One region of the Streptomyces sp. NPDC004266 genome, then DNA from elsewhere that is predicted to be linked to it. Evidence: riboswitches for the same ligand, from Rfam matches in the RefSeq annotation. Region 1 holds a riboswitch; each other region holds the start of a gene.

Region 1 (10,235 bases):
CGCGCTCGGTGGTGGCGGGCCCGGAGTCGTAGCCCTTGATCCGGTAGCCGAGCTCGGCCCTGGCGGTGGCCCGGCCCTCGCCGGTCCGGTCGAGGTCGGTGACCCGGTACGTCCAGCCGCCCAGCGGGATCTCCGCGAGCCGGTCGAACTCGGTGCGGGCGGCCGGTGCGAGCGCGGGGTCGAGGGCCGCGAGATAGCCGGTCTCGTCGCGGTCGAGCAGCGCCCGCGCGTGCCGGTCGAGCAGGCCCTGGATCTCCCCGGTCGCCGGTCCGGCCGGCTCGGGGGCCGCGCACCCGGCGAGGGCGAGCACCGCGGCCAGCAGCCCCGCCGCCGCGCCGCGCGCCACTGTGCTCCGCCGTCCCGCCACGCCCCGATCGTACGCAGCCGGGGAGGGGCACGGCCTCAGACCCGGGTGACGGTCACGTGCGACATCATGTTCACCGGGTCGTAGCGGACCCGCGCGCCCGGGTAGGGGGCGTGGATGACCTGGCCGTTGCCGGCGTAGATCGCCACGTGGCTGGCGTCGCCGCGGTACGTGACGAGGTCGCCCGGCTGCGCCTGCGAGAGCGGCACCTGCCGGCCCGCGTACCGCTGCGCCGAGGAGGTGCGCGGGAGGCTGATCCCGGCCTGCCGGTACGACCAGACCATCAGGCCCGAGCAGTCGAAGGCCGAGGGACCGGTCGCCCCCCACACGTACGGCCTGCCGATCGCGCTGCGGGCGGCCATCACCGCGGCGGCGGCCCGCGAGGGGCCGAGGTCCGCGAGCGGCGGCAGCTCCGCGGCGGGCCCCCCGGCCGGGTCCCCGGCGCGCTCCCCGGTGCGGGAGGCGCGGTCGTAGTCGGCGCGCTGCTCGACGGTGAGGGAGGCGAGCACCCGGCGGGCCTCGGCCAGCTTCTTCTCGACGGTGCGCTTGTGGCGGGCGACCTCGGCCCGGCTGCGCTCCAGTTCGGCGAGGACCGCGCGGGCCTCGGTCCGCTGCTGGCCCAGGCGGCGCTGCTCGCGCCGGAGTTCGGCGAGCGCGGCGCCCTGGCGGGCGGTGACCCGGTCCAGGGCGGAGGCCCGGTCCAGATAGGTGTCCGGGTCGGAGGAGAGCAGCAGGGCGAGGGCGGGGTCGATGCCGCCGGAGCGGTACTGGGCGCCGGCGACCGAACCGAGCGCGCCCCGCATGCGGTTGATGCGCTCCTGGCCGCGGGCGAGGCTGTCCTGCGCCTGGGAGACCGTCCGGCGCAGCGCGTCCGCCTTCTCGTCCGCCCGGTTGTAGCCCTCGGTCGCCTTCTCGGCCTCCTCGAAGAGGCGGTCGACCGTGGCGCGGGTGGCCGCGGGCGTGGGCCCGGGGTCGGCGCTCGCGGGGACGGCCCCGAGGGAGGCCGCCGCGGTGGCCGCGGCGGCGGCGGTGAGGACGGTGACCCTCACGGGTCGGCGGTGGGACGCCACGAATTCGCGCTCCGTTCGGCTCGACGCAGACTGGCGCGGCAGACAGTAGCCGCTGATCAGTCCCCGTCCAACGAAGGCGCCGGGCACACAAAGTGACGCCCCGCCGGAGAACACAGGTCACCGGCGGGGCGTCAGGTCAGTGTGCGTCGCGGCGAACCACCCGATTGGGCGGCACGCCGGAGCGGGTCGCGGCGGGTCAGCCGACGCGGACGCCGAACATGAACCCGCCGATGGTGTTCATGGACTCGTAGCGGACGTAGGCGCCCGTGTAGGGGGCGTGCAGGACCGTGTTGTTGCCCGCGTACAGGCCCACGTGCGACAGGCCGTTGAAGAAGACCAGGTCACCCGGCCGGAGCTGGCTGCGGCCGATCTTCACGCCGTCGTTCTGCTGGGTGTACGTGGTGCGGGAGAGGTCCACGCCGGCCTGGCCGTAGGCCCACTGGGTCAGACCCGAGCAGTCGTACGAGTTGGGGCCTTCCATGCCCGAGGCGTACGGCTTGCCGATCTGGGTGGCCGCGGCGGCGAGGGCGGCGGCACCGCGCTGCGAGGCCGGGACCTCGTTGCCCAGGTCGACGCGCTCGCCGGCGGCGCGGCTGGCGCGCTGCTCCTGCTGCTGCACCCGGGCGCGCTCTTCGGCGGTGAGGGTGTTGAGGAGCTTGCGGGCCTCGGCCAGCTTGCTCTGGAACTTCTGCTTCTTGGCGCCGAGGGTCTTGCGGACGTCCTCGAGGTCGGCCAGCTTCGAGGTGGCCTCGGCCCGCTGCTGGGCGAGCGTGCGCTGCTTGGCCTGGATCGAGGTGAGCACGTCGGCCTGCTGGGCGCTCAGCTGGTCGATCGCGGACGCCTTGTCGAGGTAGGTGTCCGGGTCGGCGGAGAGGAAGAGCTGGAGCGCCGGGTCGATGCCGCCGGAGCGGTACTGGGCGCTGGCGACCGAACCGATCTGGTCGCGCAGGGTGTTGAGCTCCTCCTGGCCGCGGGCCACCTTGTCCTGGAGGTTGCTGATCTCCTTCTGCAGCTTGCCCCGCCGCTCCTCGGCGAGGTTGTACTGCTCCGTGGCCTCCTCGGCCTCGTGGTTCAGCTTGTCGACCTTCGACTTGACCTCGTCGATCTTGGGCTTGGCGGGGGCCGCCTGTGCTCCGGACTGGGCGGAGAGCGCGACGGCGGCGGCCGCTGCCGCGGTGAACACGGTCACACGGGTACGGCTCGGCTGCTTGGGTCGACGGTGGGACGCCACGAAGGCGAGCTCCTTCTTCCTCGAGCCGCCCAACCGGTCAGGGCAGGCGGTTCCTCCGCTGCCACCCCGGATGGGTGATCAACCGCGCGAAGGTTCGAAGGCCGACCCTAGTGACCAAGTTGTGATCAGTTCAAATCCCACTGGCAAAAATCTCGCCCACGCACCACTTTATTTACATACATCACACGGCCCGTGATGGGTACTTGACGGTGCGCCGTCCAGAATTCGGGCATAACTCGCAGGAGTTGCGATGCGTCACGAGAGCCGCGAAAGCCGCTTGAGCAACAAGGCGGACGCCACCGGCCGCGCCCCCGCCTTCGCGACGCCGTCGGCGACCTCGCGATCGGTGGAGACCACCACCACCGGCCGCCCCGGCGGCTCCGCCCGGACCAGCTGCCGGATCAACTCGTCCGCCGTGACACCGGGCTTGGAGAACAGCACCCGCACCCCGCGCGGCGGCGCGAGCAGCACCGGGGCCGCCAGCTCCGCCCCGTCGAAGACACAGGTGACCTCGGCCCCCGAGCGCGCCGCGAGCGCCGAGAGCCCGCCGAGCAGCCGCAGCCGCTGCTTCTCCAGCGGCATCGTCGGATAGCCGGTCTTGGTGACGTTGTAGCCGTCGACGACCAGGTGCGTCTGCGGCAGCGCCAGCAGCTGGTCGAGCAGCGCCGGGTCCGTCTCGGAGAGCGCCCGCGCCGCGATGTCCTTCGGGGACATCCGCCCCGGCTCCACCGCGTCCACGGTGTCCGCCGGGTGCGTCGAGACGGGCGGCAGCGCGAGTTCGCGGCGCAGCCCCTGGGCCGCGTCGAGGACCGTGTCGAGCAGCAGCCGCAACCGCATGTCCTCCACCGAGCGGCCCTCGCGGGCGGTCCTGCGGCTCGCTTCCAGGGCGGCCTCGACCTCGCCGAGCCGCGCCCTGAGCCGCCGCGTCTCGCTCTCGGCGGCCGAGACCTGCGCCGCCGACTCGGCCCGCGAGGCCTCGATCTCGCCCTGCGCCCTGCGCAGCGCGGCCTCGCCCCGCTTGACGTCGCTCTGGGCGCTGCGCAGCTTGCGGTGAAGCGATTCCGCTTCCTTGCGGGCGGCCTCCAGGTCGTGCCGGAGCTGCTCGGTCTCGCCCCGGGAGCGCTCCCGGGCGGCGGCGAGCTCCTCGCGCAGCCGCTCCAGCTCGCGCCGGCCGGCCTCGTCGGCCCGCTCGGCGTCGGCCCGCTGGACCTCCTCGCCGGCGGCGGCGACGAGCTTGACCCAGCCGGGCGGGCGCAGCACATAGGCGGCCGCCGCCACGTCGACGGGGTCGGCGGCCGCGGGCGGGGTGCCGGTCTCCACGGCTCCGGCCAGCTCGGGCTGGCCCTGCTTGAACCGTTCGCCGATCCGCTGCCGGAAGAGCGGGTCGCTCTCCAGCGCGGCGGCCATCGCGTTGCCGGCGAACTTGGCCCGCCGGCTCGCGGTGAAGCGGGCGTACTGCCGCAGGGGGGCGGGCAGCTCCGCGACGGTGAGCCCGCCGAAGGCGTCCGCGACCAGCGCGACGACCCGTCGCCGTACGCCTTCCGGCAATGGGTGGTCGAGCGTCTCGGCAGCGTCACCTGCCGCGCCGGCCGGCTCACCACCGTGCGCGGGCTGCTCCACGATCCGTCACCCCTATGTCGTCCGCGCCGTCCCTCAGGAGGCGGCGCCCGGCCTGTCCACCAGTTCGATCTGGTCCACCGCGTTGCACCAGCGGCAGCGGACCGACTCGATGGTCTCACTCACCACCTGCCGCTCCTCGACCGTCGGGTCCCCGGCGAGGTCCAGATGGACGTACTCCACGACCTTGGAGGAGCGGGTCACGTCGAAGCGGGTCAGATTGCCGCAGAGCGTGCAGCGCCAGCGGGTCTCGTCGGTCGGCAGGGGAACCGTCGTCATCGGTGCCGTCCTTCTTCCTGTTGCGTGGTACCAGGTACGGGAGCCGCGGTGCGCCGTCGAACTGCGGTCGGTGGTGCCCGTAACCCTACGGCCTCACGGGGAGGGCGGGGCACGGCGAGGCACTCTGTCCACTTCGGCCCCGGTACGCCATGATCTGTCCATGATCGACTGGCGAGGCGGGGCCCTCGGTGCCTGGCGGGGCGTCCGCGGCGGCCCCCTGGTGACGTACGGACTGATCGCCGCCTGCTGCCTCCTCTTCGTGAGCAGCCCGGTCGCCGGACTCAACCCGGTGTACGGCACCGGCGACGAGCTCCTGGCCGCCCAGGGCGCCTACTTCCGCCGCTGGGGCGTGATCCCCGCCGAGCTGACGAGCGGCGACCCGCGCGCCCTGCTCACCCCGCTGACCGCGCTCTTCGTCCACGGCAGCTGGCTCCACCTGCTCGGCAACATGCTCTTCCTGTACGTCTTCGGGGCGATGGCCGAGGAGCGCATGGGCCCGGTCGGGTTCTGCCTCTTCTACCTGGGCACCGGCTACGTCGCCCTGTGCGGGTACGCGGTGGCGCACGCCGACAGCGGGCAGACCCTGGTGGGGGCCTCCGGGGCGATCTCGGCGGTGCTCGGGGCCTTCCTCTTCCTCTTCCCGCGCTCCCGCGTCACCAGCCTCTTCCCCTTCCTGTTCTTCCTGCCGCTGCGCTTCCCGGCCTGGATCGTGCTGATCTTCTGGTTCACGCTGCAGTGGCTGGCCGCCCGGGCGGCGGGCGCGGGGCCCGGCGTCGCCTATCTGGCCCATGTCGTGGGCTTCTCGGTCGGCTTCCTCTACGCCTGGGGGCGCTTCCGCGGTGGGGATAGAGTGAAAGCCCAAGCCGCGGCGACCGAGGGAGAAAGCCAGCCGTGATCACCGCGATCGTGCTCATCAAGACCAGCGTGGACCGCATCCCCGAGATCGCCGAGTCGATCGCCGCGCTCGACAGCGTCAGCGAGGTCTTCTCGGTCACCGGTACGTACGACCTGATCGCCATGGTCCGGGTGCCGCGCCACGACGACCTGGCGGACGTGATCCCCGGCCGCATCAGCAAGATCCCCGGCGTCGAGGCCACGGACACGCACGTCGCCTTCCGGACGTACTCCCAGCACGACCTGGAGGCGGCCTTCGCCATCGGCCTGGAGTCCTGACACCGCGCGCCCGGCATGGCTGAAGGGGGCCTCCCGATCGGGAGGCCCCCTTCACCCGTACGAGTGAGTGATCAGCCGCGGTCGGGGACGCAGCGGCCGTCCTCGGTGCGGTACTTCCACTGCGCGCCGTCCCGGACGAGCTCCTTCACCGCTCCGACGAACCGCTCCACGTGCTCGTCCGGCGTGCCGGCGCCGAAGCTCACCCGGATGGCGTTGAGCGACCGCTCCCCCGGGGCCGCCTCGGGCGCGCCGCACTCGCCCGGGTCCTGCGGGTCGCTGCCGAGCAGGGTGCGGACCAGCGGGTGGGCGCAGAAGAGCCCGTCGCGGACGCCGATGCCGTACTCGGCGGAGAGCGCGGCGGCGAAGTGGGAGCTGTTCCAGCCCTCCACGACGAAGGAGATGACGCCCACGCGGGGCGCGTCGTCGCCGAAGAGCGAGAGCACGCGCACCTCGGGCATCTCGGCCAGGCCCTCGCGGACCTTCGCGATCAGGTGCCGCTCACGGGCGACGAGGGAGTCGAAGCCGGCCTCGGTGAGCGCCTTGCAGGCGGAGGCGATCGAGTAGACGCCGATGACGTTCGGCGAACCGGCTTCATGTCGGGCCGACGTGGTGTGCCACTCCACGTCCACACCACCGTCGGCCCGACGGGCTACCTTGCGGGACGCTCCACCGCCCGCGAGGTAGGGCTCGGAATCCTGCAGCCAGTCGGCGCGGCCGGCGAGGACGCCGGAGCCGAAGGGCGCGTACAGCTTGTGCCCGGAGAAGGCGACCCAGTCCACGTCCAACTCCCGCACGGAGACGGGGTGGTGGGGGGCGAGCTGGGCGGCGTCGAGCACGATCCGGGCGCCGTGCGCGTGCGCGGCGGCGGCCAGCTCCCTCACCGGCCACAGCTCGCCGGTGACGTTGGAGGCGCCGGTCACGCAGACCAGGGCGGGGCCGTGCGGGTCGCGGTCGGCGAGGGCCCGCTCCAGGGTCTCGACGGCCTGGGCGGGGGTGCGCGGCGCGTCGAGGTAGGTGACGCCGGCGTCCCTCCACGGCAGCAGCGAGGCGTGGTGCTCGGTCTCGAAGACGAAGACCTCGCAGCCGGCCGGGAGGACCTGGGCGAGCAGGTTGAGCGAGTCCGTGGTGGAGCGGGTGAAGACGACCTGGTCGTCGGGGCGGCAGTCGAGGAACTCGGCGACGGTGGCGCGGCTGTTCTCGAAGAGGTCGGTGGAGAGCTGGGAGAGGTAGCCGGCGCCGCGGTGGACGCTGCCGTAGTAGGGGGCGTACGCGGCGACGTCGTCCCAGACCCGCTGGAGGGCCGGCGCGCTGGCCGCGTAGTCGAGCGCCGCGTAGGTCACCTCGCCGCCGGTGACGAGCGGGACGGTCACGTCCCGGCCGAGGACCGGCAGCGGGGCGGCGCAGCAGGGGTCGGCGGACTCGGCGGAGGCGGAGGCGGTGGCGACGGCGGCGTTCGGGCGTGCGGACATGGCGGTATCTCCCGGCGGGCGGTGCGGAATGGCTTCGGTGGATCCCGTACGCGGCCGGGTGCGGCGGGGTACGGGTGATGCCTCGGAGGACGTGCGGGTACGCGGAGGCGACCCTGTTCCGAGGGTGAAGAAGGGGCGGACTCGCCCTATCGCATTCGCTTGCTCACGGAAAACGCTCCTCGACTGACCAGGACCCCTGGTGTTCGAGGGATCCGCGCTTGCCGTAGACCTCGCTGCCTACGGCCTGGTCATCACCCGGGGCACCCCGCCACGGAAGGAGGGTTGCCGGACAGCAAGCCGGGGCCAAAACGCTGTCACTCGTGACCTGTTCCAGAAACTACGCCAGACGATCACGACGCCGCAACCCCGTCCCGGCATCCGGGACGGGGCCGCAACGCGCCGTTCACACGCGCTCAGGCGTTGCTGGCGGCGACCCACCGCTCCAGGGACCGCAGGGCCGCGCCGGAGTCGATCGACTCCGCCGCCTTCGCGATGCCCGCGCCCAGCTGCTCCGCCAGGGTGCCCGTGCCGGGCTCCAGGGCGGTGAGCGCCGCCGCCGCGTTGAGCAGCACCGCGTCCCGTACCGGCCCGGTCTCCCCCGCGAGCAGCCGACGGGCCACGTCGGCGTTGTACGAGGCGTCGGCGCCGCGCAGGGCCTCCAGGGGGACGAGCTCGATGCCGACGTCCCGCGGGTCGAAGCGCTCCTCGGTGACGCCGCCGTCCCGGACCACCCAGACCCGCGAGGTGGCGGTGGTGGTCAGCTCGTCCAGGCCGTCGTCGCCGCGGAAGACCAGGGCGGAGTTGCCGCGCTCGGCGAGGACGCCGGCGACGATCGGCGCCATGCGCGGGTCGGCGACCCCGACGGCCTGGGCCTTCACCTTGGCGGGGTTGGTCAGCGGGCCCAGGACGTTGAAGGTGGTCCGGATGCCCAGCTGGCCGCGGGCCGCGGCGACGTGCCGCAGCGAGGGGTGGAACTTCACGGCGAAGCAGATGGTGATGCCGGCCTCCTCGGCGACCTCGGCGACCCGCTGGGGGGTGAGGTTGAGGTTGATGCCGAGCTTCTCCAGGACGTCGGAGGAGCCGGAGGCGGAGGAGGCGGCGCGGTTGCCGTGCTTGACGACCTTCGTGCCCGTGCCGGCGACGACGATGGAGGCCATCGTGGAGATGTTGACGGTCTTGGCGCCGTCGCCGCCGGTGCCGACGATGTCGACGGCGGGGCCGGGCACCTCGATCGTGTTGGCGTGCGCGTACATGGTGCGGACGAGGCCGGTGATCTCCTGGACGGTCTCGCCCTTGGCCCGCAGCGCCACCATGAATCCGGCGATCTGGGCGTCGGTCGCCTCGCCGCTCATGATCAGGTCCATCGCCCAGGCGGTGTCGTCGGCGGAGAGGTCCTTGCCGTCGAGCAGACCGTTCAGTAGGACGGGCCAGGAGCGGCCCGCCGACGTAGGTCCTCCAGCGGGGTTCGCAGCGCTCATGGCAGCTCCAGGTGATCACGTGACGGATACGGTCCCACCCTATCGACCTCCGGGGACGGCAAAGAGCCCCGTCCATCGAATGGACGGGGCTCTTGCCGTGGCGACCTTCAGGTCAGGTGTTCAGGTGATCAGTGGTGGCCGTGGCCGCTCTGGATCTCCTTGTACTCCTCGACCGTGGGCTTGGCGATCTGGCTGTCCTCGCCGTAGTAGCCCTTGTTGAGCTTGACCCGGAGCTTCTCCATGGCGCCGATCTTGCGCTCCACGCCGTTCTCGTCGACGGCCGGCGGAAGCTCGGCGGCCTCGTACTGCTCGTGCGCCGTGAGGCGGTGCAGCTCGCCCTGGCTGAGCGGCTCGTGGACCTCGACGAACTCACCGTGCGGCAGGCGCTTGATGATGCCCGACTCGCGGCCGTGCAGCACCTTGTCCTTGTCGCGGCGCTGGAGGCCGAGGCAGATCCGCTTGGTGGCGACGAACGCGATGACCGGGCCGACGAAGAAGAAGATCCGCACGAACCAGGTGATCGAGTTCAGCGACAGGTGGAAGTGGGTCGCCCAGAGGTCGTTTCCACCACCCACGAGCATGATCATGTACGCGGTGATCCAGGCGACACCGAAGGCGGTGCGCGTCGGAGCGTTGCGCGGGCGCTGCGCGATGTGGTGCTCGCGCTTGTCGCCGGTGATCCACGACTCGATGAACGGGTAGACCGCGATGGCCGCGAGGACCGCCGGGAAGATCGCCAGCGGGATCATCACGCCGAGGACCAGCGTGTGGCCCCACAGGTTGATCTCCCAGCCCGGCATGACACGGATCAGACCCTCGGCGAAGCCCATGTACCAGTCGGGCTGGGCGCCGGTGGACACCTGGTCCGGGCGGTACGGGCCGATGGCCCAGATCGGGTTGATCGAGGCGATCGCCGCGATGACCGCGATGACACCGAAGACCAGGAAGAAGAAGCCTCCGGCCTTCGCCATGTACACGGGCAGCAGCGGCATGCCGACGACGTTGTTGTTCGTCCGGCCGGGGCCGGCGAACTGGGTGTGCTTGTGGACGAACACCAGGATGAGGTGGGCGACCACGAGGCCCAGCATGATGCCGGGGAGCAGCAGCACGTGCGCCGAGTAGAACCGGGCGACGAAGTCGCCGCCGGGGAACTCGCCGCCGAAGAGGAACATCGACAGGTACGTGCCGAGGACCGGCACGGACAGGATCGCGCCCTGCATGAAGCGGACACCGGTGCCGGAGAGCAGGTCGTCCGGGAGCGAGTAACCGGTGAAGCCGGTGAACATGCCCAGGAAGAACAGCAGGAAGCCGAACAGCCAGTTGATCTCACGCGGCTTGCGGAACGCGCCGGTGAAGAAGACGCGCATCATGTGCACGAACATGCCGGCGAGGAAGATCAGCGCCGCCCAGTGGTGGATCTGCCGGATCAGCAGACCACCGCGCACCTCGAAGGAGATGTGCATGGTCGAGTTGAACGCCTCGGACATCAGCTGTCCCTGGAGCGGGACGTACGGTCCGACGTACTCCACCTCGTTCATCGACGGGTGGAAGAAC
Region 2 (10,235 bases), on a different contig from region 1:
GGCGGCCGCGCCCCGGTACACGGCGAGCAGGTCCAGGTCCTCGCCCGGGTAGTTCACGATCTCCACCTGCTCGGCGCCGGTGTCGGGCAGGACGGTTCCCGCCGACATGTGGGCGTTGTCGAGGACGAAAGCGGGCTTCTTCGCGGAGAGCGCGGCCAGTTGGGCCGGGGTGACGGGCTCGGGGCCGTACGTCCCCACCGTCGTCGCGCCGGCGAGCCCCGCGGCCCACCCGGTGAAGACCTGGGCGGCGACGGACGGGCTCCTCCCGCCCGGCCACGCGGCCCTGAGCTCGCCGTTCAGCTCGGCGACCTCACCGTCGAGGCGCTCCTTGAACCGTGCGGCGGCCTCCTCCGTACCGAACAGCCCGCCCAGGCGCGTGACTTCGGCGCCCGCCTTCGCCGGGTCGTTGTCGAGGTTCACCTCCACCAGCTTCGCCTTCGACCCGGCGGCCTCCTTGATCTTCGCGGCGTACGGCTCGAACGGCGCGTACAGCACGAAGTCGGCCTTCGCGACGGCGGCCAGGTCCGAGGGCTTCGGGTCGTAGTCGGGGGCGTGGTGGACCGACCGCGGCACGATCACCGTGACGTCCTCGGCCCCGGCGGCCTTGGCGAAGGCCCCCTCCCAGGTGGTCGTGACCACCACCACCGGCTTGTGCCCCGCGGCCTTGTGCCCCTCCGGGCCCGAGGCGTCCTCGCTCCCGCATCCGGTGAGGAGCGGAACCGCCGCGGTCAGTGCGACGAGGGAAGCGATGTGGGGGGTACGGACGCGGGTGCGCGCCATGAGCTGTTTCTCCGTTCGGGGACGAGGTGCGCGGCGAGGACGACGGCCCCCGCCGTGAGGACGAGGACCGGGCCCGGAGGCCAGTCCAGCCAGAGGGCCAGCAGGAAGCCGGTGAGGTTGACGGCGAGGCCGATGCCGACCGCCCAGAGGGTCATCGACCACAGCGAGCGGCCGAGCCGCCGCGCGGCGAGCGCGGGCAGCAGGGTGAGCGCGTCGACGAGCAGGGCACCGGTCAGTCTGATCGTGCCGGCGACCGCGACCGCGACGAGCACGAGGAGGGCGGTGGTGAGGAGGCGGACCGGTACGCCCGAACACTCGGCGAGCTCACGGTCGTACAGGAGGAGGGCCACGTCCCTGCGCCTCCACCGGAACAGGACCGGGACGACCACGGCGAGCGCGGCGAGGACGACGAGGTCGGCGGTGCCGACCGACAGGATCGAGCCCCACAGGAGCGCGAAGGCGCCCGAGGCGTCGACCCCGGAGACGGCGAGGACGAGCAGCGCGGCCGCGACGGCCAGGCTCATCAACAGGCCCATGGCGCCGGACAGTCCGCCGGGCGTACGGGCCAGCGGGGCGACCCCCGCTCCGGAGAGGGCGCACGCCACCAGCGCGCACAGCATCGGATCCAGTCCGGTCAGAAGGCCGACCGCGATGCCGAGCAGGGCCACGTGCATCATCGCGAAGCGCACCGGCATGATGTCGAGGCCCACGATGATCACGCCGATCACCGGCAGCCCGACGGCTGCCAGGAGCAGGGCGACACCGGCCCGCCGGACGGGCACGAGCTGGAGCACGGCCCCGAGGTCGGCCGTCGCGAGAGCAGTCACCGGACCTCCCTGAGCCGGCCGGCGGCCATCTCCAGGACCCGGTCGCACCGCTCGGCGAGCGCCCGGTCATGGGTCACCACGACGAGCGTCACCGGCAGCGCGGTCAGCACGTCGGCGGCCTCCTCCTGCCCGGCGAAGTCGAGGGCGGCGGTCGGCTCGTCGGCGAGGAGCACCCGCGCACCGGCCGCGACGCAGCCGACGGCCCGTGCCAGGTACATGCGCTGCAACTGCCCACCGGACAGCGTGTCCACGGGCCGGCCGGTCAGCGCCCCGACGCCCAGCCGCTCGGCGCCCCCGGCCGCCTCCGCCGGCGCGCCGCTGCTCGCCAGGAGCTCGTCCCCGCGCAGGGGGAACCTCCCGGCGGCCGGCTTCTGCGGGATCCACGCACAGGACCGCCGCCGCCACGCCCACTCGGCCGCCGTGCGGGCGGACCGCCCGCCGACCTCGACGGTGCCGCCGACCTGCCGGTGCAGCCCGAGGACCGCGCGCAGCAGCGTCGTCTTCCCGGACCCGTTCGTCCCCGTCAGCGCCACCCGCTCGCCGGCGGCGATCTCCAGATCGACCCCGGCGACCGCCTCGGTACGGCCGTGCCGGCACGCGACACCCCGCATCCGTATGTCCAGTCCGCCCATCCCGTGCCCTTCAGCGCCGCCGTACCGCCGTGCTCGTGCGGTGGAGGAGTCGGACGGACGGAGCGCCGGGTTCCCGGAAACAGGCGGGAACCGCGGAGGGCGGCCTGGTGAGGAACGCCCGCGTCGTCGGCGACGGCGACCCCGTCACCGCCGGCGGCAGCACCTCCGGCCTCGAACTCGCGCTCTGGCCGGTCCGCCGCGAACCGGGCGCGGACGCGGCGACGAACCCGGAGGAGACGCCGGAGCACGAGGCCCGGGGCACCGTCCGGAACTCACGCCCGGGCCGCTGGGGCAGGTCCGGCCGCGCCCCCCGAGCCGGAGCGGCACGGTTTCCTCCCCGCCGATGAGTTCTCCGTCCCCGAACGGTCCACCCGGTGACACGACCGTTCACGACAGGAGTGCCATGTCCACCATCCAGCCGGTGATCCTCACTGCCGACCCGGACGTCCTGCTCGGCTTCTACACGAAACTGTTCGGCGCGGAGGAGGTCTCCCGGATCCCGGAGGAAGGCCCGCTCTTCTACCTCGGCCTGCGCATCGGAGACACCGACCTCGGGCTGGTGGCCACGGCGGACCCGGGGGACCGGGAGGCGCCGCGGATCCTGCTCAGCATCGGCGTCGACGACGTCGACGAGACGCTCGGCCGGGTGGCGGCGCTGGGAGGCTCGGTCGGCGGCGGCGCCAACGACATGCCGTGGGGACAGCGCGTCGCCCACATCAAGGACCCCGACGGCAACCCGGTGAACCTCACCCAGCCGATCCCCGCCCGGTGACGCCGTAGCCCGCCGCTCGTAACGCCCGGCCACCGTGCCGGGCGCGGAGGGCCGCTGTCGACCCGTACACCCCTCACCGCCTCTGCGACCGCCCCGGCCTCCTGCCGACGGCACCGCGGTCAGGAGTGGCGCATGGCGTCGGTGAGGCGGTCGGCCGCGTCGACGGCGGCCTTCGCGAGCCGGGCGCCGGGGTGACGGGTGAGGCGTTGGATCGGGCCGGTGACCGTGAGGGCGGCCACGACGCGATGGGCCGGGTCGCGCACCGGCGCCGAGACGGAGGCCATTCCCGGTTCGCGTTCACCGATCGACTGGGCCCAGCCCCGGCGCCGTACGCCGCCGAGGGCGGTGGCCGTGAAGCGCGCCCCCTGCAGACCGTGGTAGTAGCGTTCGGGGTCCTCCCAGGCGAGCAGGACCTGGGCGGCGGAGCCCACCTTCATGGGGAGTGCGGAGCCCACGGGCACGATGTCGCGCAGGCCGGCGGCCCGTTCGGCGGCGGCGACGCAGACGCGCACCTCACCCTGGCGGCGGTAGAGCTGTGTGCTCTCCCCGGTGGTGTCCCGGAGCGAGGTGAGGACCGGGCCGGCCGCGACCAGCAGGCAGTCCTCGCCCGCGACGGCCGAGAGCTCGGCGAGCCGGGGGCCGAGCACGAAGCGGCCCTGCAGGTCCCTGGCGACCATGCGGTGGTGTTCGAGCGCGGTGGCGAGCCGGTGGGCCGTGGGCCGTGCCAGGCCGGTGGCGGCGACCAGCTCGGCCAGAGTGGCCGGGCCCGCCGCCAGCGCGCCGAGGATCACGGTGGCCTTGTCGAGGACACCGACACCACTGGAAACATCGGATGCGTTCACGAAAAGGGGTACTCCAGTCTCGTCCGCGAGCCGTGGTTCGCGGAGGCCTCGCCCGGGGAGGGCAGGGGTGATCAGCGGGAAAGGGCCGAAGCGGTCGGCCGATGCACCGCGGTCACGAGACGGGTACGGGGGAAGCCCGGCGTGGGCAGAGCCTGGGCGAAGGGCAGCACAGAGAGCACCGTGTCTCCTCATCTTTTCCCGCGCCACGTTGGCGCGGGCCGGAGTTGGCACTGATCCCGACGGCACGGCGCGAACAGGGAACGCCGAGTCGACCGGGGAGTTGCCGGGGCTTCGTAGGGCCGGTCCCTCCACCCCTCTGGATGATTCGGGAGGAACCATACAAGACTCCCGGGGCGACCTGCCAACGGCTTTCCGGCCACGGGGGACGACGGTCAGGCGAGCAGGTTCACGGCGCCCCGGAAAAGGCCGGGGAACCGGGCAGCCGCCGGAGTGATCAGGGGGGCCAGCGGCGGCTGGTTCCGGACCCAGAGCAGGGACCCCGTCAGGAGGCGGTAGCTGCGGGACAAGCGGCACCAGGCCCGTTCGTACTCCTGCGGGCGGCCCTCGCGGAGGCAGCGTACGAGGGCGTCCGCCGCCGTCAGGGCCAGGGTGAGGCCCTCGCCGGTCAGCGCGTCGACGTACCCGGCGGCGTCGCCGACGAACAGCACCCGGCCGGCCACCCGCGAACGGGCCTGCTGGCGGAGCGGCCCGGCGCCCCTGACCGGTGTCCTGTCGGCGCTGCGCAGCCGGGCGGCCAGGTGGGGGAAACGCAGCAGCTGCTCGTCGAAGGGGAGTTGGCGTGAGGTGAGGACGGCGACGCCGACCTGTCGCGGTCCGAGCGGAGTGACGTACGCCTCGCAGTCGGCGGACCAGTGCACCTCGACCAGATCGGTCCACGGCTCGACGGCGTAGTGGCGCCGCAGTCCGTACCGGGGCGTGTGTCGCCGGGTGGCGGCCGGCCGTACGGTCAGGCCGAGCGCGCGCCGGGTCGGGGAGTGCAGCCCGTCGGCCGCCACGAGATAGCGGGCGGTGATCCCGTCGGCGGTCACGTACGCGTCGGACTGGGTCACCCGGCGGATGCGGTGCGGGACGACCGGAACGCCGAGCCGGGCGGCCCGGGCGGCGAGCGCCTCGTGCAGCACGGTCCGGCGTACGCCGAGACCGGCCCCGGCGCGGAACCGGGCCTCGGCGCTTCGGTCGCCGACGGCGTCGACGTAGCGGATGCCCCGGAGGCGGGGGCCGGGCACCTGTACGCCGAGGGCGCTCAGGGCGCGCACCGCCGAGGGCATCAACCCCTCTCCGCAGGCCTTGTCGATCGGCCCCGGCCGCGGCTCGGCGACCATGACGTCGAGGCCTCGTCGCGCTCCGTGGATCGCGGTGGCCAGTCCCGCCGGCCCGCCGCCGACGACGAGGAGGTCGATCACGACGCGGCACCGGGGGAGGAGAGGGCGTGCGAAGGCGCCAGCGCGGTGTTCTCGCAGCGGATGCGGACGGCGAGCAGCGCCGCGTTCAGGAGCGAGAAGCCCAGGGCGGTCAGCCAGGCGGTGTGCACCAGCGGCAGGGCCGCGCCCTCGACGACGACCGCGACGTAGTTGGGATGCCGGAAGCGGCGGTAGGGGCCGGAGGCGACGAGCGGGAGACCGGGGACGATCAGCACCCGGGTGTGCCAGCGGGGCCCGAGCGTGCCGATGCACCACCATCGCAGGGCCTGGGCGGCCAGCGTGAGGGCGAGCGCGGGCCAGGCGAGCAGCGGCAGGAAGGGCCGGTCGGCCGCCCGGGGCTCGACGAGGCAGCCGAGGAGGAGCGCCGCGTGCAGGACGACCATGACCGGGTAGTGCCCGGCGCCGTGCTCGAGGGCGCCCCGGGCCCGGCTCCAGGTGCCGTTGCGTCGCGCCACGGCGAGTTCCGCGAAGCGCTCGGCGACGACCAGCAGGACCGATACGGTGTACAGCGTCACGGTCACTCCGGCCTCACCAGGCCAGGAGGACGAGTTCGGACGAGAAGCCGGGTCCGAAGGCGAGCATCAGGCCCACCGTCCCGGGCGGCGGCCGGTCGGTCCGGGTGTCCTCCAGGATCTGCAGGACCGACGCGGAGGACAGGTTGCCGTGGGCGGCCAGGGCGCGGCGGCTCGCCGCGAGGGCCGAGTCCGGCAGACCGAGCCCTTCGGCGAGCGCGTCCAGGATCTTCGGGCCGCCGGGGTGACAGATCCATGCCCCCACGTCACCGGGCTTGAGGTCGTGCGCGGCGAGGAAGGACTCGACCTCCTCGGTCACGTGCAGCCTGACCAGTTCGGGGAGTTCGGGCCCGAGGACCATGCGGAAGCCCCAGTCGCCGACGTCCCAGCCCAACAGGTGCCCGGTCCCGGGGTACAGGCGGCTGCGTACCGCCACGACGCTCGGCACGGAGGACCCGGAGGGGGGCGACGCCGTACGGGAGGACGCGGGGGAGCGGTCACCGCCGACGGCCACGAGCGCGGCGGCCCCGTCCCCGAACAGACCGCTCGCCACCAGGTTCGCCGGCGACGTGTCGGCGCGCTGCAAGGTGAGCGAGCAGAGCTCGGTGGAGAGGAGGAGCGCGGTGCCCTCCGGCCGGCCGTCGAGGAAGTCGTGGACGCGCGCCAGACCGGCGGCGCCCGCGGCGCATCCGAGCCCGAACAGGGGCGTGCGCCTGACGTCGGGCCGCAGGCCGATCCGTGCCGCGAGGCGGGCCTCCAGGGAGGGCGTCGCGATGCCGGTCACGGTCGTCGAGACGACCAGGTCGACGTCCTCCGGGCGCACGCCGGCGCCGTGGAGAGCCCGTTCGACGGCTTCGGCGCCCAGCGCGGTGGCCAGTTCGACGAAGAGACGGTTGGTCTCGCCGAAAGCGCCGAGGTCGCGGTAGCGGTCGAGGGGCAGAGCGAGATGACGGCTCTTCACGCCGACGGCCGCGTGCAACCGGCGCACGACGTCCCTGTCGGATCCGGGCGGCAGGCCGGAGACGAGGTCTTCGGTGATCTCGTGCTGCATGTAGCGGTGCGGCGGGAAGGCCGTGCTCACCGCGAGGACGCGGGTCATTGCTCCAACATAGGGACGGTGAGGCGTCGACACCCTCAACCCGGAGGTCATGGGCGCGCCGTCGCCTAGCGTGGTGCGGTGCGCCCCACCACGGACGAAGGAAGCCGCCCCACCACGGACGAGGGAACCCACCGCCTCGCCGTCCCGGCTGTTCCGGGCCGGAGGGAACTTCCGGTCGTCGTAGGCCTGCTGAAGGCGAGTCACCCGGTGCCGGCGGCGGCGGTGACACTCCTCGCGGCGCTGCTGGCCGCTGCCTCCGGGCTGGACTTCGGCCCGGGGGCCGGGGCGGTGGCCGCGGTCGCCGCGGGCCAGCTGTCGATCGGATGGTGCAACGACCGGCTGGACCTGCGGCGCGACCGGGCCGCCGGACGCCGTGACAAGCCACTGGCCACGGGGGCCGCGCGGCCGGGGACGGTGGGCACGGCGGCCTGTCTGGCCCTGCTGGTCTGCGTCCCGCTCTCACTCGGCCGCGGGCTCCCGGCCGGCGCGGTGCACCTCGGCTGCGTCGCCGCCGGCTGGACGTACAACCTGTGGCTCAAGCGGACGGTCCTCTCCTGGCTGCCGTACGCCGTCGCCTTCGGACTGCTGCCCGCGTTCCTGACGCTGGCTCTCCCCGGCCGCCCGTGGCCACCCCTGTGGCTGACCGCCGCGGCGGCGCTCCTGGGGACCGGCGCCCACTTCGCCAACGTCCTGCCGGACATCGACGACGACCTCGCGGCCGGGGTGCGCGGACTCCCGCAGAGAACGGGCCGGCGCGGGTCCGTGGCGTCGGCCGCGGTCCTGGCCCTCGCCTCCTGCGTGATGCTGACGGCGGGCCCGACGGGCCGGGTGTCCCCGGCCGGGGCGGGCCTGCTCGGCGTGACCCTCGCGCTCTGCGTGGTGGCGGTGGCCGGACCGCCCGCTCCGATGCGCGGACGCGTGCCCTTCGTCGCGGTCCTGGCCATGGCCGGCCTCGACGCCGCGCTCCTGGTACTGGCCGGAAGCGCGCCGCCCGCCGGCCGGCCCTGGCCGTGACCGACGACGGCCGCCACGCCCGGTGGACGCGGACGGCCGGAGTCCCGCGAGCTCGGCTCAGAGACCGGTGAGGATCTGCGGCGAGACCACCTTGATCATGGTGTTGGTCCAGCGCATCTGCCGCAGTGTCCGCGGGTGGCAGTCGGAGGCCAGGGTCAGGAGCCGGTCCTCCTTCGCCGCCTGGGCGTACTGGGCGAGCATCTCCCAGTACAGGGAGTTCCCGGCCGCCGCCAGGTGGAGGGAGCGCAGGTCACGCAGGAGGAGAAGACCGGGCTCCGGCCGGTGCCCCGGCCACCCGGCGGCCTTCTCCCGCACCCGGGAGAGCGGTCCCTCGTCGGCCTCCTCCTCCGCGCCGCCCCGCAGGTCGAGCCCGTAGGCCCGGGCCGCGTCCGCGATGCGGCCGGCGTGCTCGTCGGACCAGCGGGCGAGATCGGTGGCGACGTGGTGGACCTCGTGCTCCGCGCGGTGGCGGTCCGCGACGGCCGCGAGCTCCCGCTCCAGGCGGCGCTCGCCGCGGTGGAGCGCCCGCAGGGTGAGGGCGATGCCGTTCATGGCCGTTCCTCCGTCGCGTAGGCCCGCGGCCCTCCACGGGTGGCCGGGACGCCGTCCGGCGCGGACGGGGCGGAGGCGGTGGTGGTCGGGGCGGGAGCCGGCGTGCCGTCACCGCGTGCGACGCGTTCGACGCGGGCCGCCGCCGTCTTGAACAGGGGCTGCTTGGAGGCAGGGTCCCAGTCGGTGATCGTCGTCTCGTTGGCGGCCCGGCCCTCCGCCGGCGAGGCGGGGCCATGGCCTCCGGGGGTGTCCCAGTAGCCGTAGTGGAAGGGCACGAAGACGAGCCCGTCGCGGATGTCGGTGATCCGGACCCGGGCCCGCAGCGACCCCCGCGCCGTGGTGATCCGGGCGAGGTCCCCCTCGCGGAGGTCCAGGGCGGCGGCCTCGGTGGGGCTCAGCTCCGCCCACACCTCCGGGGCCGCGGCGTCGAGCTGCGGCACCCGGCCGGTCTTGGTGCGGGTGTGGAAGTGGTAGAGGGTGCGGCCGGTGGTCAGCTGGAGGGGGTACTCCTCGCTGGTGTCCTCGTGCGGCGGCAGGTACTCGGCGGCCTTGACGACCGCCTTGCCGTCGGGGTTGAGGGACCGGTACTCGACCACCTCGACGGACGCGCCGGTGACCAGGTCCTTGCCGTAGCTCTCGCAGACGTCGGGACGCGCCCAGCTGATGCCCTCGGTGTAGAGGCGCTCGGTGCCGTCGGGAGCGTCCTCGTTGCAGGGCCACTGGATGCCGCTGCCGCCCCGCAGCCTCTCGTACGTCAGCCCCGTGTAGTCGCACGGCCGGCCGGCGCTGCAGCGTTTCCACGCCTCGAACGCCTCCTCGGGCGTGCTCCACGTGACCAAGGGGCCGCCGTCGCGGTCGCGGAAGTCCATGCGCCGCGCGTAGTCCAGGAAGATGTCCAGGTCGGGGCGGCTCTCCCCCGGCGGCTCCACCGCCTTCTCCGAGAGGTGGACGGTCCGGTCGGCGTTGGTGAACGTACCGGTCTTCTCGCCCCACGTCGCGGCCGGCAGCACCACGTCGGCCAGCTGCGCGGTCTCCGTGAGGAACAGGTCCTGGACGACGGTGAAGAGACCCTCCTGCCCGAGGACGCCGCGGATGCGGCCGAGGTCCGGCAGGGACACGGCCGGATTGGTGCCGCTGATCCACAGCATGCGCACCGACCCCTGCTCGGCGTAGCGGAAGATCTGCATCGCCGGGGTCGGCGGGGCGTAGTGGGGGATGTCCGACGGGTCGACGTTCCAGATCCGGGCCAGGTCGGCGACGTGCTGGTCGTTCTGCCAGTTGCGGAAGCCCGGCAGGTCGCCGTTGGCACCGGTCTCGCGGGTGTTCTGGGCGGTCGGCTGGCCGTTCATCTGCAGGACGCCGCAGCCCGGCCGTCCCAGCATCCCGCGGATCAGGTGCAGGTTGTTGACCTGGACGGCGGCCGCCGTGGCCTGGTGCGACTGGTAGACGCCCTGCAGCACCGTGGACAGGAGCCGCTCGGCGCCGCCCAGCAGCTCCGCGGCCCGGCCGATGGCCGCGGCGGGCACGTCGCAGACGCTCGCGGCCCAGGCGGGAGTGCACTCCGCGACCTGCTTGCGGAGTTCCTCGAAGCCCACCGTGTGCGACTCCACGAAGGCGTGGTCGATCCGGTCGTTCCGGATGATCTCGTGCAGGAGCGCGTTGAGCAGGGCGACGTTGGTTCCGAGGCGGGGCGCCAGGTGGACGTCGGCGCGCCGGGCCACCACCGTGGGACGGGGGTCCACGCACAGCAGTCGCGGTGGGTC
Region 3 (10,235 bases), on a different contig from region 1:
GCCTCCGCCGCGAGCGCCTCGGCGAAGGCGCGGTTGTAGGCGCGGTACGACTCCCAGCGGCGGCGGAACTCCGCGTCGAAGACCGGCTCGCGCGGGATGTCGTACAGGTGGTGGTGGAGGAACCACAGCACCGAGTTCGCGATGCCGTTGTACGCGTCGGCGTACACCCCCGGGTCGATGTCCAGCATCCGCACGCCCGGCTCGCCGGTCCCGCGCCGGACCGCCTCCCGGTCGCCCTCGCCGAGGGCCGCACAGACCCAGAGACTGTCACGGGAGCCGATGGCGCTCAGGCCCGAGACCAGGCCGCCGCCGCCCCTCCGGGCGTCGAGCGAGCCGTCCTCGCCGAGCACGTACGAGACGGGGCCCCGGTTGGATGCGACGAGCACAGTAGCCATGTGGCGAACCTAGCCCGTCCCGTAAACGCTCAAACGTACGTATACGAGACAGGCTGATCCGGCCACGCTCGGTCGCCGCGGGCCCGTCACGCCACGCGGCGCCGCGCGTACTCCGTGATCTCGGCCATCGGCGGGCGCTCCTCCGTGTCCACCGCGTACGTCCGCGGCTCGAAGCCCTGCCGGCCCCGCTCGAACTGCGTCAGCCGCGGCCGCACCAGGTGCCCCCGCGAGAGCCGCAGCTGCGCCGTCCGGTAGATCGCCGCCGCCATCCGGCCCAGCGCCTGCCCGTCCTGGTGCCGGTGCTTGCGCACCCCCACGTCCACCTGTGCGAGCGCGTCCAGGCCCACCGTGTGCAGGGCGTCCACGAGCAGCCCCAGCTCCACTCCGTAACCGACCGGGAAGGGCAGCCGTTCCAGCAGCGAGCGCCGCGCCGCGTACTCGCCGCCCAGCGGCTGCACGAAGCCCGCCAGCCGCGGCCAGTGGAGGTTGAGCAGCGGGCGGGCCACCAGCTCCGTGACCCGGCCGCCCTGACCTGGGGTGTCGCCGAACGGGCGGTCGTACATCGCCTTGACGAAGTCGACGTCCGGGTCGGTGAGCAGCGGGCCCACGATCCCCGTCACGAAGTCCGCCGAGAAGTCCCGCAGATCCGCGTCCACGAAGCACACGACGTCCCCGCTGGTCACCATCAGTGACCGCCACAGGACCTCGCCCTTGCCGGGCACGGCCGGTATCCGGGGGAGTATCGAGTCCCGCGCGACCACCCGCGCGCCGGCGGCCGCGGCCACCTCCGCCGTGCGGTCCGTGGAGCCCGAGTCGATCACCACCAGCTCGTCGACGAGCGGCACCGCCTCCGTCATCAGCTCGCGGCGGATCACGGCGACGATGTCCCCGACCGTCGCCTCCTCGTTCAGCGCCGGCAGGACGACGCTGACCTTCGTGTTCCGCTTGGCGGCGAGGATCCGCTCCAGCGGCCGGTCCGCCACGGACCAGGACCGCCGGCCCAGCCAGCGCTCCACCTCTTCCAGCACGTGATCTCCATCTCGCGGTTCGGACGGCCGGTTCAAGCGTCCGGGCCTTCGGTTACAGTCTTGAACAACGCGGATGCCCGATGCACGTCGGGGTGCCGACCGCGTCGGAGCGCAGGAACGAAAGTCCACCGCGCTTCACAATCGAATACCGCTCATCCAGAGGGGCAGAGGGAAACGGCCCGTTGAAGCCCCGGCAACCCTCCAGTCGGTCATTACTCGTCCTCCAGCGAGGTCCCCGGCTAGGGAAGGTGCCAAATCCGTCTCATGGCGAAAAATTCGCCAATGGGAAAGATGAGGAGAAAGGGCCTCGCCTCCATGGCTGTACAGACCGCTACCCCCACCACCGTCGACCTCGGTCCCGCGTCCGGGCTCTCCTGTCGCGAATGCGGTGAGCACTTCCCGCTCGGCCCGATCTTCGCCTGCGAGCTCTGTTTCGGACCGCTCGAGGTCGCGTACGACCTTCCCACCGGCGACCCCGAGGCGCTGCGCAAGCAGATCGAGGCCGGCCCCGCCAACATCTGGCGCTACGCCCCGCTGCTGCCCGTCCCCGCCGACGTCGCCGAGAAGCCGAACCTGAACCCCGGCTGGACCAAGCTCGTCCAGGCCGACAACCTGGCCCGCGAGATCGGCGTCGCCCCCGGCAGGCTCTTCGTCAAGGACGACTCCGGCAACCCGACCCACTCCTTCAAGGACCGGGTCGTCGCCCAGGCCCTCGAAGCCGCCCGCGCCTTCGGCTTCACCACCCTCTCCTGCTCCTCCACCGGCAACCTGGCCGGCGCCGTCGGCGCCGCCGCCGCCCGCGCCGGCTTCCGCTCCTGCGTGTTCATCCCGCACGACCTGGAGCAGGGCAAGGTCGTCATGGCCGGTGTCTACGGCGGTGACCTGGTCGCCATCGAGGGCAACTACGACGACGTCAACCGCTTCTGCTCGGAGCTCATCGGCGACCCGCTCGGCGAGGGCTGGGGCTTCGTGAACGTCAACCTCCGCCCGTACTACGGCGAGGGCTCCAAGACGCTCGCGTACGAGATCTGCGAGCAGCTCGGCTGGGTCATCCCCGACCAGCTCGTCATCCCGATCGCCTCCGGCTCCCAGCTCACGAAGATCGACAAGGGTCTGCAGGAGCTCATCAAGCTGGGCCTCGTCGAGGACAAGCCGTACAAGATCTTCGGCGCCCAGGCCGAGGGCTGCTCCCCGGTCTCCGCCGCCTTCAAGGCCGGTCACGACGTCGTCCGGCCGCAGAAGCCGAACACCATCGCCAAGTCGCTCGCCATCGGGAACCCGGCCGACGGCCCCTACGTCCTCGACATCGCCCGCCGGACCGGCGGCGCCGTGGAGGACGTGAACGACGAGCAGGTCGTGGACGCGATCAAGCTCCTCGCCCAGACCGAGGGCGTCTTCGCGGAGACCGCCGGCGGCGTCACCGTCGGCGTCACCAGGAAGCTCGTCGAGGCGGGTCTGATCGACCCGAACCTCACCACCGTCGTCCTCAACACCGGCGACGGACTCAAGACCCTGGACGCGGTGGCCGACACCTCTCAGGCGACCGCCACCATCCGCCCGAGCCTGGACGCGTTCCGCGACGCCGGCCTGGCGCTCTGAAAGGTTACGAACACATGGCCGTGAACGTCCGCATCCCCACCATCCTCCGCACCTACACGGGCGGTCAGTCCGAGGTCCAGGCCGAGGGCGCGACCCTCGCCGAGGTCATCGCGGACCTGGAGAAGAACCACACGGGCATCGCCGCCCGCGTCCTGGACGACCAGGGCAAGCTGCGCCGCTTCGTCAACGTCTACGTGAACGACGACGACGTGCGCTTCGAGCAGGGCCTGGAGACGGCCACCCCGGCCGGCGCGGGCGTCTCGATCATCCCGGCCGTCGCCGGCGGCTGCTGAGCCGCGGTCGAGCCTTACCGGTCAGTACGAATTGCCCCTTCCGCGCGAAAAGCGGAAGGGGCAATTCTGCATGGTTGAGCGCGGTAGAGTTGGGGAAGTCCCCTCCGCTGCTCATGCCAGGCGCATATGAGAATGCGTCTCCGCCCGACTAGATGCAGCCAAAGTGTGTGCGCGTTGTGTACCTTCTGCGCGCTTTGCCGGGCCCGACTTGCCCCGTGATCCAGGGGATTCTCCCCAATTCCCCTTTCGGTCGCGCCCAGAATTCTCGGTCGAATGACCTGTTGCAGAGGGCAGTTGGGCAGATACATTCAGCCGCGGTCGACGCGTTCCGGCGCAGAGGTCTGACCCGGGTCCGCGAAGTGCGGGTCCCGCGCAAGGGCCAGTAATAGGGGAGTTAGGCATGGCTCAGGGCACCGTCAAGTGGTTCAACGCGGAGAAGGGCTACGGCTTCATCGCGGTAGACGGTGGTGCGGATGTTTTCGTCCACTACAGCGCGATCCAGATGGATGGCTACCGCAGCCTCGAAGAGGGCCAGCGGGTCGAGTTCGAGATCTCGCAGGGCCAGAAGGGTCCGCAGGCGGACATGGTCAAGCTCGCCGTCTGAGCGCGGCGCGATCGGCCGACGACGCAACGCCGTCGAGGGGTCCGCATCCCTGAGGGGATGCGGACCCCTCGCGCGTTCCCGCCCCCGCCCCGCTCCCGCCCGCCCGGGCCCTCCTTGATCGACGTCCCGGTCGACCTCCCGAAACGCGAGAGTCGCTTGCACTCTCATAGGGCGAGTGCTAATCATTGGCGTTAGCACTCGGAAGGTGAGAGTGCTACGAGGATCGGGCAGACGAGGTCGCCGGCCGGGTGGGGCAAGGAACCACGCGGAGTCGCGGAGGCCGTCCGTCGCGGGCGTCGGCGCGGTCCTGGAGCGTTATCCACCCCATGTCCGGGAGGACCACTTCACATGGCCAAGATCATCGCGTTCGACGAGGAGGCCCGGCGCGGTCTCGAGCGCGGCATGAACCAGCTCGCTGACGCCGTCAAGGTCACCCTCGGCCCCAAGGGCCGCAACGTCGTCCTCGAGAAGAAGTGGGGCGCCCCCACGATCACCAACGATGGTGTCTCCATCGCCAAGGAGATCGAGCTCGAGGACCCGTACGAGAAGATCGGCGCCGAGCTGGTCAAGGAAGTCGCCAAGAAGACGGACGACGTCGCCGGCGACGGTACGACCACCGCCACCGTCCTCGCCCAGGCGCTCGTCCGCGAGGGCCTCCGCAACGTGGCCGCCGGTGCCAACCCGATGGCCCTCAAGCGCGGCATCGAGAAGGCCGTCGAGGCCGTCTCCGGCGCCCTGCTCGAGCAGGCGAAGGATGTCGAGACCAAGGAGCAGATCGCTTCCACGGCCTCCATCTCCGCCGCCGACACCCAGATCGGCGAGCTCATCGCCGAGGCGATGGACAAGGTCGGCAAGGAAGGCGTCATCACCGTCGAGGAGTCCCAGACCTTCGGTCTGGAGCTGGAGCTCACCGAGGGCATGCGCTTCGACAAGGGCTACATCTCGGCGTACTTCGCCACCGACATGGAGCGCATGGAGGCGTCGCTCGACGACCCGTACCTCCTGATCGTCAACTCCAAGATCTCCTCCGTGAAGGACCTCCTCCCGCTCCTGGAGAAGGTCATGCAGTCGGGCAAGCCGCTGCTGATCATCGCCGAGGACGTCGAGGGCGAGGCCCTGTCGACCCTGGTCGTCAACAAGATCCGTGGCACCTTCAAGTCCGTCGCCGTCAAGGCCCCGGGCTTCGGCGACCGCCGCAAGGCCATGCTGAACGACATCGCCATCCTCACGGGCGGCACGGTCATCTCCGAGGAGGTCGGCCTCAAGCTCGAGAACGCGGGCCTGGACCTGCTGGGCCGCGCCCGCAAGGTCGTCATCACCAAGGACGAGACCACCATCGTCGACGGTGCCGGTGACAGCGACCAGGTCGCCGGTCGCGTGAACCAGATCCGCGCCGAGATCGAGAACTCCGACTCGGACTACGACCGCGAGAAGCTCCAGGAGCGCCTCGCGAAGCTGGCCGGCGGCGTGGCCGTCATCAAGGCCGGTGCCGCGACCGAGGTCGAGCTCAAGGAGCGCAAGCACCGCATCGAGGACGCCGTTCGCAACGCGAAGGCGGCCGTCGAGGAGGGCATCGTCGCCGGCGGTGGCGTGGCCCTGCTCCAGGCGTCGAACGTCTTCGAGAAGCTCGAGGCCGACCTGGCGGGCGACGAGGCCACCGGTGCCAACATCGTCAAGCTGGCCCTCGAGGCCCCGCTGAAGCAGATCGCCGTCAACGCCGGCCTCGAGGGCGGCGTCGTGGCGGAGAAGGTCCGCAACCTGCCCGTCGGCCACGGCCTGAACGCCGCGACCAACGAGTACGTCGACCTCATCGCCGAGGGCATCATCGACCCGGCCAAGGTCACGCGCTCCGCGCTGCAGAACGCCGCGTCGATCGCCGCGCTGTTCCTCACCACCGAGGCCGTCATCGCCGACAAGCCGGAGAAGGCCGCCGCGCCGGCCGGCGGCGGCATGCCGGGCGGTGACATGGACTTCTGATCCTGACGGATCGGCTGTCCATCGCTGAACGCGAACGAGGGCGGCACCCCCTGGTGGGGGTGCCGCCCTCGGGCGTTCCGCCGTCCTGCGGGAGGACTCAGCGCACGTCGACGTAATCGGCCCACGGGGCCGGCGAGTGGAAGTGCGTGGAGTCGCCCCAGTACCGGATGCGCCAGCTGCCGTCCACGGACGCCTTCGCCTTCAGCGAGATCTCCCCGTGCGCCCCGGTCCGGCCCGTGGCGACCTGACGCCAGGTCGTCGTGCCCTTCGCCTGGAACTGCAGCGCGACCGGCGCGTAGCCGTACACCCGCCAGGCACCGCCCGTGTAGTGCTGGAGCGTGCCCGTCGCGGTGACGTACGCGCCCTTGGCGACCGGCTCCGGGCCGGCGTTCATCCCCGCGATCCGCGTGGGCGTGCGGACGAGGCGGAAGACCCGGCTGACGGACTCGGCGTACTCGTCGGTCGTCAGGTGCCGGACGCGGAAGTAGCCGCCGTTGCTGGTGGCCCCGGCGTAGAACGTCGTCCAGTAGTCGGCGGACGCCGTCGCGGCGGACAGCTTCCGCCAGCCGGTCCTTCCGTCGGCCGACTGCTCCAGCTGGACGTACTGGGTGGTCGAGGTGCTGCGCGAGTACACCGAGTACCGGGGCCGGAAGACGCCCGTCACCCAGACCTTCGAGTCGGCCGTGAGACCGCCGCCGACCAGGTCGATGCGGGACTCCCACGGCACGGCGACGGCGCCGCCGCGCTCGGCGAAGTTCAGGTACGGGTCGACGGACGAGACCCGCCAGTACTCGCCGTACTGCACGCCCGCGGCGGCGACGAGCCGCGCCGAGAAGCGGCCGTCGGCGTCGGTGTAGACCGTCTTCCCGTACGGGGTGCCGTAGTCGTAGGAGCCGAGGGACACGAGGACCGGCTGGTCGGCGAGCGGGGCGCCCGCCGCGCCCGGGTCGGTCATCCGGCCGCTGACGGTGACGGTCTCGCCGCTGAGCGCCCGCTTCTTGTCCGCGGCGGCGGTGACCGTCACCGTACGGGGCTTGACGTCGGTCACGTAGCGGTACTGCTCGTCGGAGCCGTGCACCTCGGCGCTGTCCTCGGAGAAGACGGCCTTGAGCTGTGTGCCCCAGCCGGGCGTGGCCACGGCGAGCGGACCGCCGACGTAGGCGCCCGTGTCGTCGGTGACCGCCGTCGTCGGGGAGCCCGGCGTCGAGCCCACGGGCTCGACGGTGACCGTGCGGCCGGACAGCGGCACGGCGTCGCCGGAGCCGGGCTGGATGCCGACCAGCGTGCCCTGCGGGTGGGCGTTCCGGTCGTCCCAGGCGGGGGTGCCGACGCCGAAGGTGAGCTGGGGCCGCAGCCGGAAGTCGAGCGTTCCGGCGCCGGTGCGGGTGGACGTGTTGCCCAGCGAGTCGGTGGCCGTGACGTCGATGGCGTACGTGCCGAGCGCCGGGATGGTGCCGCCGTCCTCGGTGAGCTTGAGCGCGGCCTCGGCGGGCACGAGGAAGCGGCCCGCGAGGTACGGGTCCCAGGTGTTGCCGGGGGCCAGGGCGGGGATCTCGGCGAGGACGGTGTCGCCCTGCCGGATCCGGGCCGAGACCTGGGTGACCTTGGCCTGCGGGGCGTCGGTCCAGGCGGCCACCTTGAAGGTGCCGCGCTGGCCGTCGTCGGTGACGGCCGTTCCGATGCCGATCGGGCCGGGTGCGGCCGGCGCCTCCTCCGCGAGGGCGGGGAGGGCGGCGGCGGACAGCGCGGCGGCGGTCAGCGCCGCGACCAGGGAGAGGCGGGGGCGGAGGTCAGCGCGCATCGATGTACTTCGCATTCGTCTCGCTGTAGAAGTAGCCGGCCGGAGGCTGCAGGCCCATGACCCAGTAGCCGTCCTCGTAGGCGGTGGCGCGGTAGCTGAAGTTGCCGTAGGCGTTGGTGGTGATGCTCTTGGTGACCCAGTACCACCGGGTGTCGCCCTTGGGCTTGAGGTACAGCGTCAGCCGCGCGCCCGGGTAGGCCTTCCAGACGCCGTTGACCTTGCGCTGGACGGTGCCGGAGACGGTCATCCTGCCGTTCAGCACGGGCCGGGTGGGGCTGATGGTGAAGGCGGAGAAGCGGGTCTCGTAGCGGGCGAGGTGGATGCTCGCGCCCGCCTTGGCGACGAGCTGGTCCGTCACCGGGTGGTGGACCCGGTAGCGGGCGTCGGTGTAGCCCCAGGCGGACAGGTTGTACCCCCCGCAGTAGGGGGCGGTGCCGGAGCGCAGGGTGCCCCAGGTGCGCCCGCCGTCGCGGGAGTACTGGAGGACGACCGGCTGGGTCTCGTAGCAGTTGCCGCCGAGGGAGCCGGTGGCGGTGACCTTGCCGTACTCGTCCAGGGTGATCCGGTACGAGGAGTACGAGAACGGCTGCGGGACGGCGATGTCGTTCCGGTCGTACGGACGGGAGTCGTTCGCGTAGTACGGCGACGGGCGCAGCGCGGTGTAGATGGCGTCGGTGCCGTAGTACGGCCGTACGTTCAGGGAGAAGGTGCCGTCCGCGGCGGCGGTGACGCCGCCCAGCGAGGTCGGCGTGGTGGCGAAGGTGGGCTGGGCGCCGCCGGAGGCGACGACGGGAGCGCCGGCGAAGGGCTTCCAGCCGTCCGGGGTGAGCCGCTCGACCCGCCCGGTCACGAGGACGTCGGTCCCGGCCAGGACGCGGTACCTGTCGACGTTCGAGCTGATCCGGTAGACGACGGTCGCGTCGATCCCGAAGGTCGGCACGGCCGTGGCGCGGTCGGGGTCGAGGTCGGTGCCCGCCGTGAGCACGGTGGCCGTGCCGTTCTGGAGGGAACCGTTGGGCGTGACGGGCAGCGCGAACGTGCCGTCGGCGCGCACGAGGGCGTCGGCGGTGAGGGTGCGGTGGGTGATGCCGCTGTCCTCGACGGGAAGCGAGAGCCGCACCTTCGTGCCCTCGGGGGCGGTGGTCCGCTCGCCGGTGGACGGGTCCCACAGGGTGGTGGTGCCGGAGAGCACGACCGTGCGGTGGTCCCAGTCCGTCGAGGGACGGTCGAAGGAGATCTTCCCGACGCCGACGTGCTTGTGGTGGCCGTAGGTGCCGCCGGTCCACTGCTTGGTGGTCTCGTCGGGGAGGCGGTAGTCGACCCGGACCGGGTAGTCGCCGAGGGCGGTGCCCTGGGGCAGGGCGAGCGGTTCCTTCGTCGTCACCCAGCTGCCGGACGGGGTCACCTCCTCCGTGGAGGCGAGGACGGCGGCGTCGGGAGCGGTGGAGGCCAGGACGCTGACCTTCACCCAGAGGGCGGTGGAGGGCAGCGTGACGGTGTAGCGTCCGCTGTCCTCGGTGATGCCGGTGATGTTCGTCCAGTCGGCGTGGGCCGCCGGGGCGTGGATGGCGGCGGGCACGGTGACGCCCGCCGAGAGTGCGAGAACGGCTGCGGCACGCACGAGGGCGTGCGGGAGCCTGCGCGTCGAGCGCGGCAAGAGGGACCCCCCACAGGTCGTGATGGCGGCTCGCATGATCGAGGCGGCCGCGTGGGAGCACCATAGCGCCAAGGTGTTGAACGCGTTCACTCGCTTTACCGGGGCGCCGGGGTGATCCTGGAATGGTCCCTTCGTGGAGGGAAAGTCCGATGGTCACCCTTCTGACGACACCGGCCGACCGCGAGTTGGTCGTCACGCGCACCTTCGACGCCCCGCCGGGCCGCGTCTGGGAGGCCTGGACGCGGCCCGAGCACGTGCGGGAGTGGTACGGGGGAGCCGGGCTGACCATGTCCGTCGTCGACATCGACCTGCGGGCGGGCGGCGCCTGGCGCTGGGGCCAGACCGGGCCGGGCGGTCAGGAGATCGTCTTCTCCGGCACGTACGAGGACGTCGTCCCGGTGGAGCGGCTCGACTACACGGAGGTCTTCGAGCAGATGCCGGACGCCGGGCCCGTCCGCGTGACCCTCACCTTCGACGCGACCCCCGACGGCGGCACGGCCCTGACCAGCACCTCCTTCTGGCCCTCGAACGAGATCAGGGACCAGGCGCTGGCGGCGGGCATGGAGGCGGGGGTGAGGGAGCAGTACGACCGGCTGGCGGAGCACCTGGACGGGATGGGGTGAGTCAGCGGCGGGGTCGGCGCCGGAAGAGGGCCGTCCAGAGGAAGGGCTCGCCGAAGACCGGGGAGTCGGAGGGTTCGTCGCGCATGCGGCGGAGTTCGATCTCCGTGAGGCCGGTCTCCGTCGGGCCGCCGAAGATCGTGCGGAGCGAGGCGTCGGTGTAGGCGAGGCCGCCGTGCAGCCCGCCCTCGCGGTAGAAGTCGGCGTCCGGGAGTTCGGAGCCCATGCCGCCCTCGCCGGCCGCGAACGCGGTCAGCGCGA

Evidence for each region. Region 1 has a riboswitch for S-adenosylmethionine ahead of ACFYUZ_RS02860 (aminotransferase class V-fold PLP-dependent enzyme). Riboswitches for the same ligand answer to the same signal wherever they lie in the genome.
Region 2: linked by a shared signal. The riboswitch ahead of ACFYUZ_RS21055 (IclR family transcriptional regulator) and the one ahead of ACFYUZ_RS02860 (aminotransferase class V-fold PLP-dependent enzyme) in region 1 are both predicted to bind S-adenosylmethionine.
Region 3: linked by a shared signal. The riboswitch ahead of thrC (threonine synthase) and the one ahead of ACFYUZ_RS02860 (aminotransferase class V-fold PLP-dependent enzyme) in region 1 are both predicted to bind S-adenosylmethionine.

Annotation. Positions count from the first base shown of each region.
Region 1 covers NZ_JBIAMM010000001.1:639,035-649,269, reverse strand. Annotated here, with positions in the region: gene ACFYUZ_RS02895 (hypothetical protein) at 1-367, opposite strand, end outside; gene ACFYUZ_RS02890 (NlpC/P60 family protein) at 403-1,434, opposite strand; gene ACFYUZ_RS02885 (NlpC/P60 family protein) at 1,631-2,665, opposite strand; gene ACFYUZ_RS02880 (NYN domain-containing protein) at 2,921-4,285, opposite strand; gene ACFYUZ_RS02875 (hypothetical protein) at 4,319-4,561, opposite strand; gene ACFYUZ_RS02870 (rhomboid family intramembrane serine protease) at 4,722-5,456, shown strand; gene ACFYUZ_RS02865 (Lrp/AsnC family transcriptional regulator) at 5,453-5,734, shown strand; gene ACFYUZ_RS02860 (aminotransferase class V-fold PLP-dependent enzyme) at 5,806-7,203, opposite strand; SAM riboswitch class IV at 7,413-7,529, opposite strand; gene trpD (anthranilate phosphoribosyltransferase) at 7,617-8,681, opposite strand; gene ACFYUZ_RS02850 (cytochrome bc complex cytochrome b subunit) at 8,810-10,235, opposite strand, start outside.
Region 2 covers NZ_JBIAMM010000008.1:233,608-243,842, reverse strand. Annotated here, with positions in the region: gene ACFYUZ_RS21080 (metal ABC transporter solute-binding protein, Zn/Mn family) at 1-780, opposite strand, end outside; gene ACFYUZ_RS21075 (metal ABC transporter permease) at 729-1,607, opposite strand; gene ACFYUZ_RS21070 (metal ABC transporter ATP-binding protein) at 1,604-2,239, opposite strand; gene ACFYUZ_RS21065 (hypothetical protein) at 2,347-2,586, shown strand; gene ACFYUZ_RS21060 (VOC family protein) at 2,643-3,011, shown strand; gene ACFYUZ_RS21055 (IclR family transcriptional regulator) at 3,131-3,853, opposite strand; SAM riboswitch class I at 4,039-4,180, opposite strand; gene ACFYUZ_RS21050 (NAD(P)/FAD-dependent oxidoreductase) at 4,246-5,277, opposite strand; gene ACFYUZ_RS21045 (isoprenylcysteine carboxyl methyltransferase family protein) at 5,274-5,810, opposite strand; gene ACFYUZ_RS21040 (type III polyketide synthase) at 5,824-6,906, opposite strand; gene ACFYUZ_RS21035 (UbiA family prenyltransferase) at 6,985-7,920, shown strand; gene ACFYUZ_RS21030 (hypothetical protein) at 7,978-8,472, opposite strand; gene ACFYUZ_RS21025 (molybdopterin oxidoreductase family protein) at 8,469-10,235, opposite strand, start outside.
Region 3 covers NZ_JBIAMM010000003.1:487,007-497,241, reverse strand. Annotated here, with positions in the region: gene ACFYUZ_RS10320 (trehalose-6-phosphate synthase) at 1-395, opposite strand, end outside; gene ACFYUZ_RS10315 (glucosyl-3-phosphoglycerate synthase) at 482-1,423, opposite strand; SAM riboswitch class I at 1,573-1,721, shown strand; gene thrC (threonine synthase) at 1,715-3,022, shown strand; gene ACFYUZ_RS10305 (MoaD/ThiS family protein) at 3,037-3,315, shown strand; gene ACFYUZ_RS10300 (cold-shock protein) at 3,716-3,919, shown strand; gene groL (chaperonin GroEL) at 4,268-5,896, shown strand; gene ACFYUZ_RS10290 (hypothetical protein) at 5,994-7,697, opposite strand; gene ACFYUZ_RS10285 (hypothetical protein) at 7,687-9,318, opposite strand; gene ACFYUZ_RS10280 (SRPBCC domain-containing protein) at 9,504-9,977, shown strand; gene ACFYUZ_RS10275 (class I SAM-dependent methyltransferase) at 9,979-10,235, opposite strand, start outside.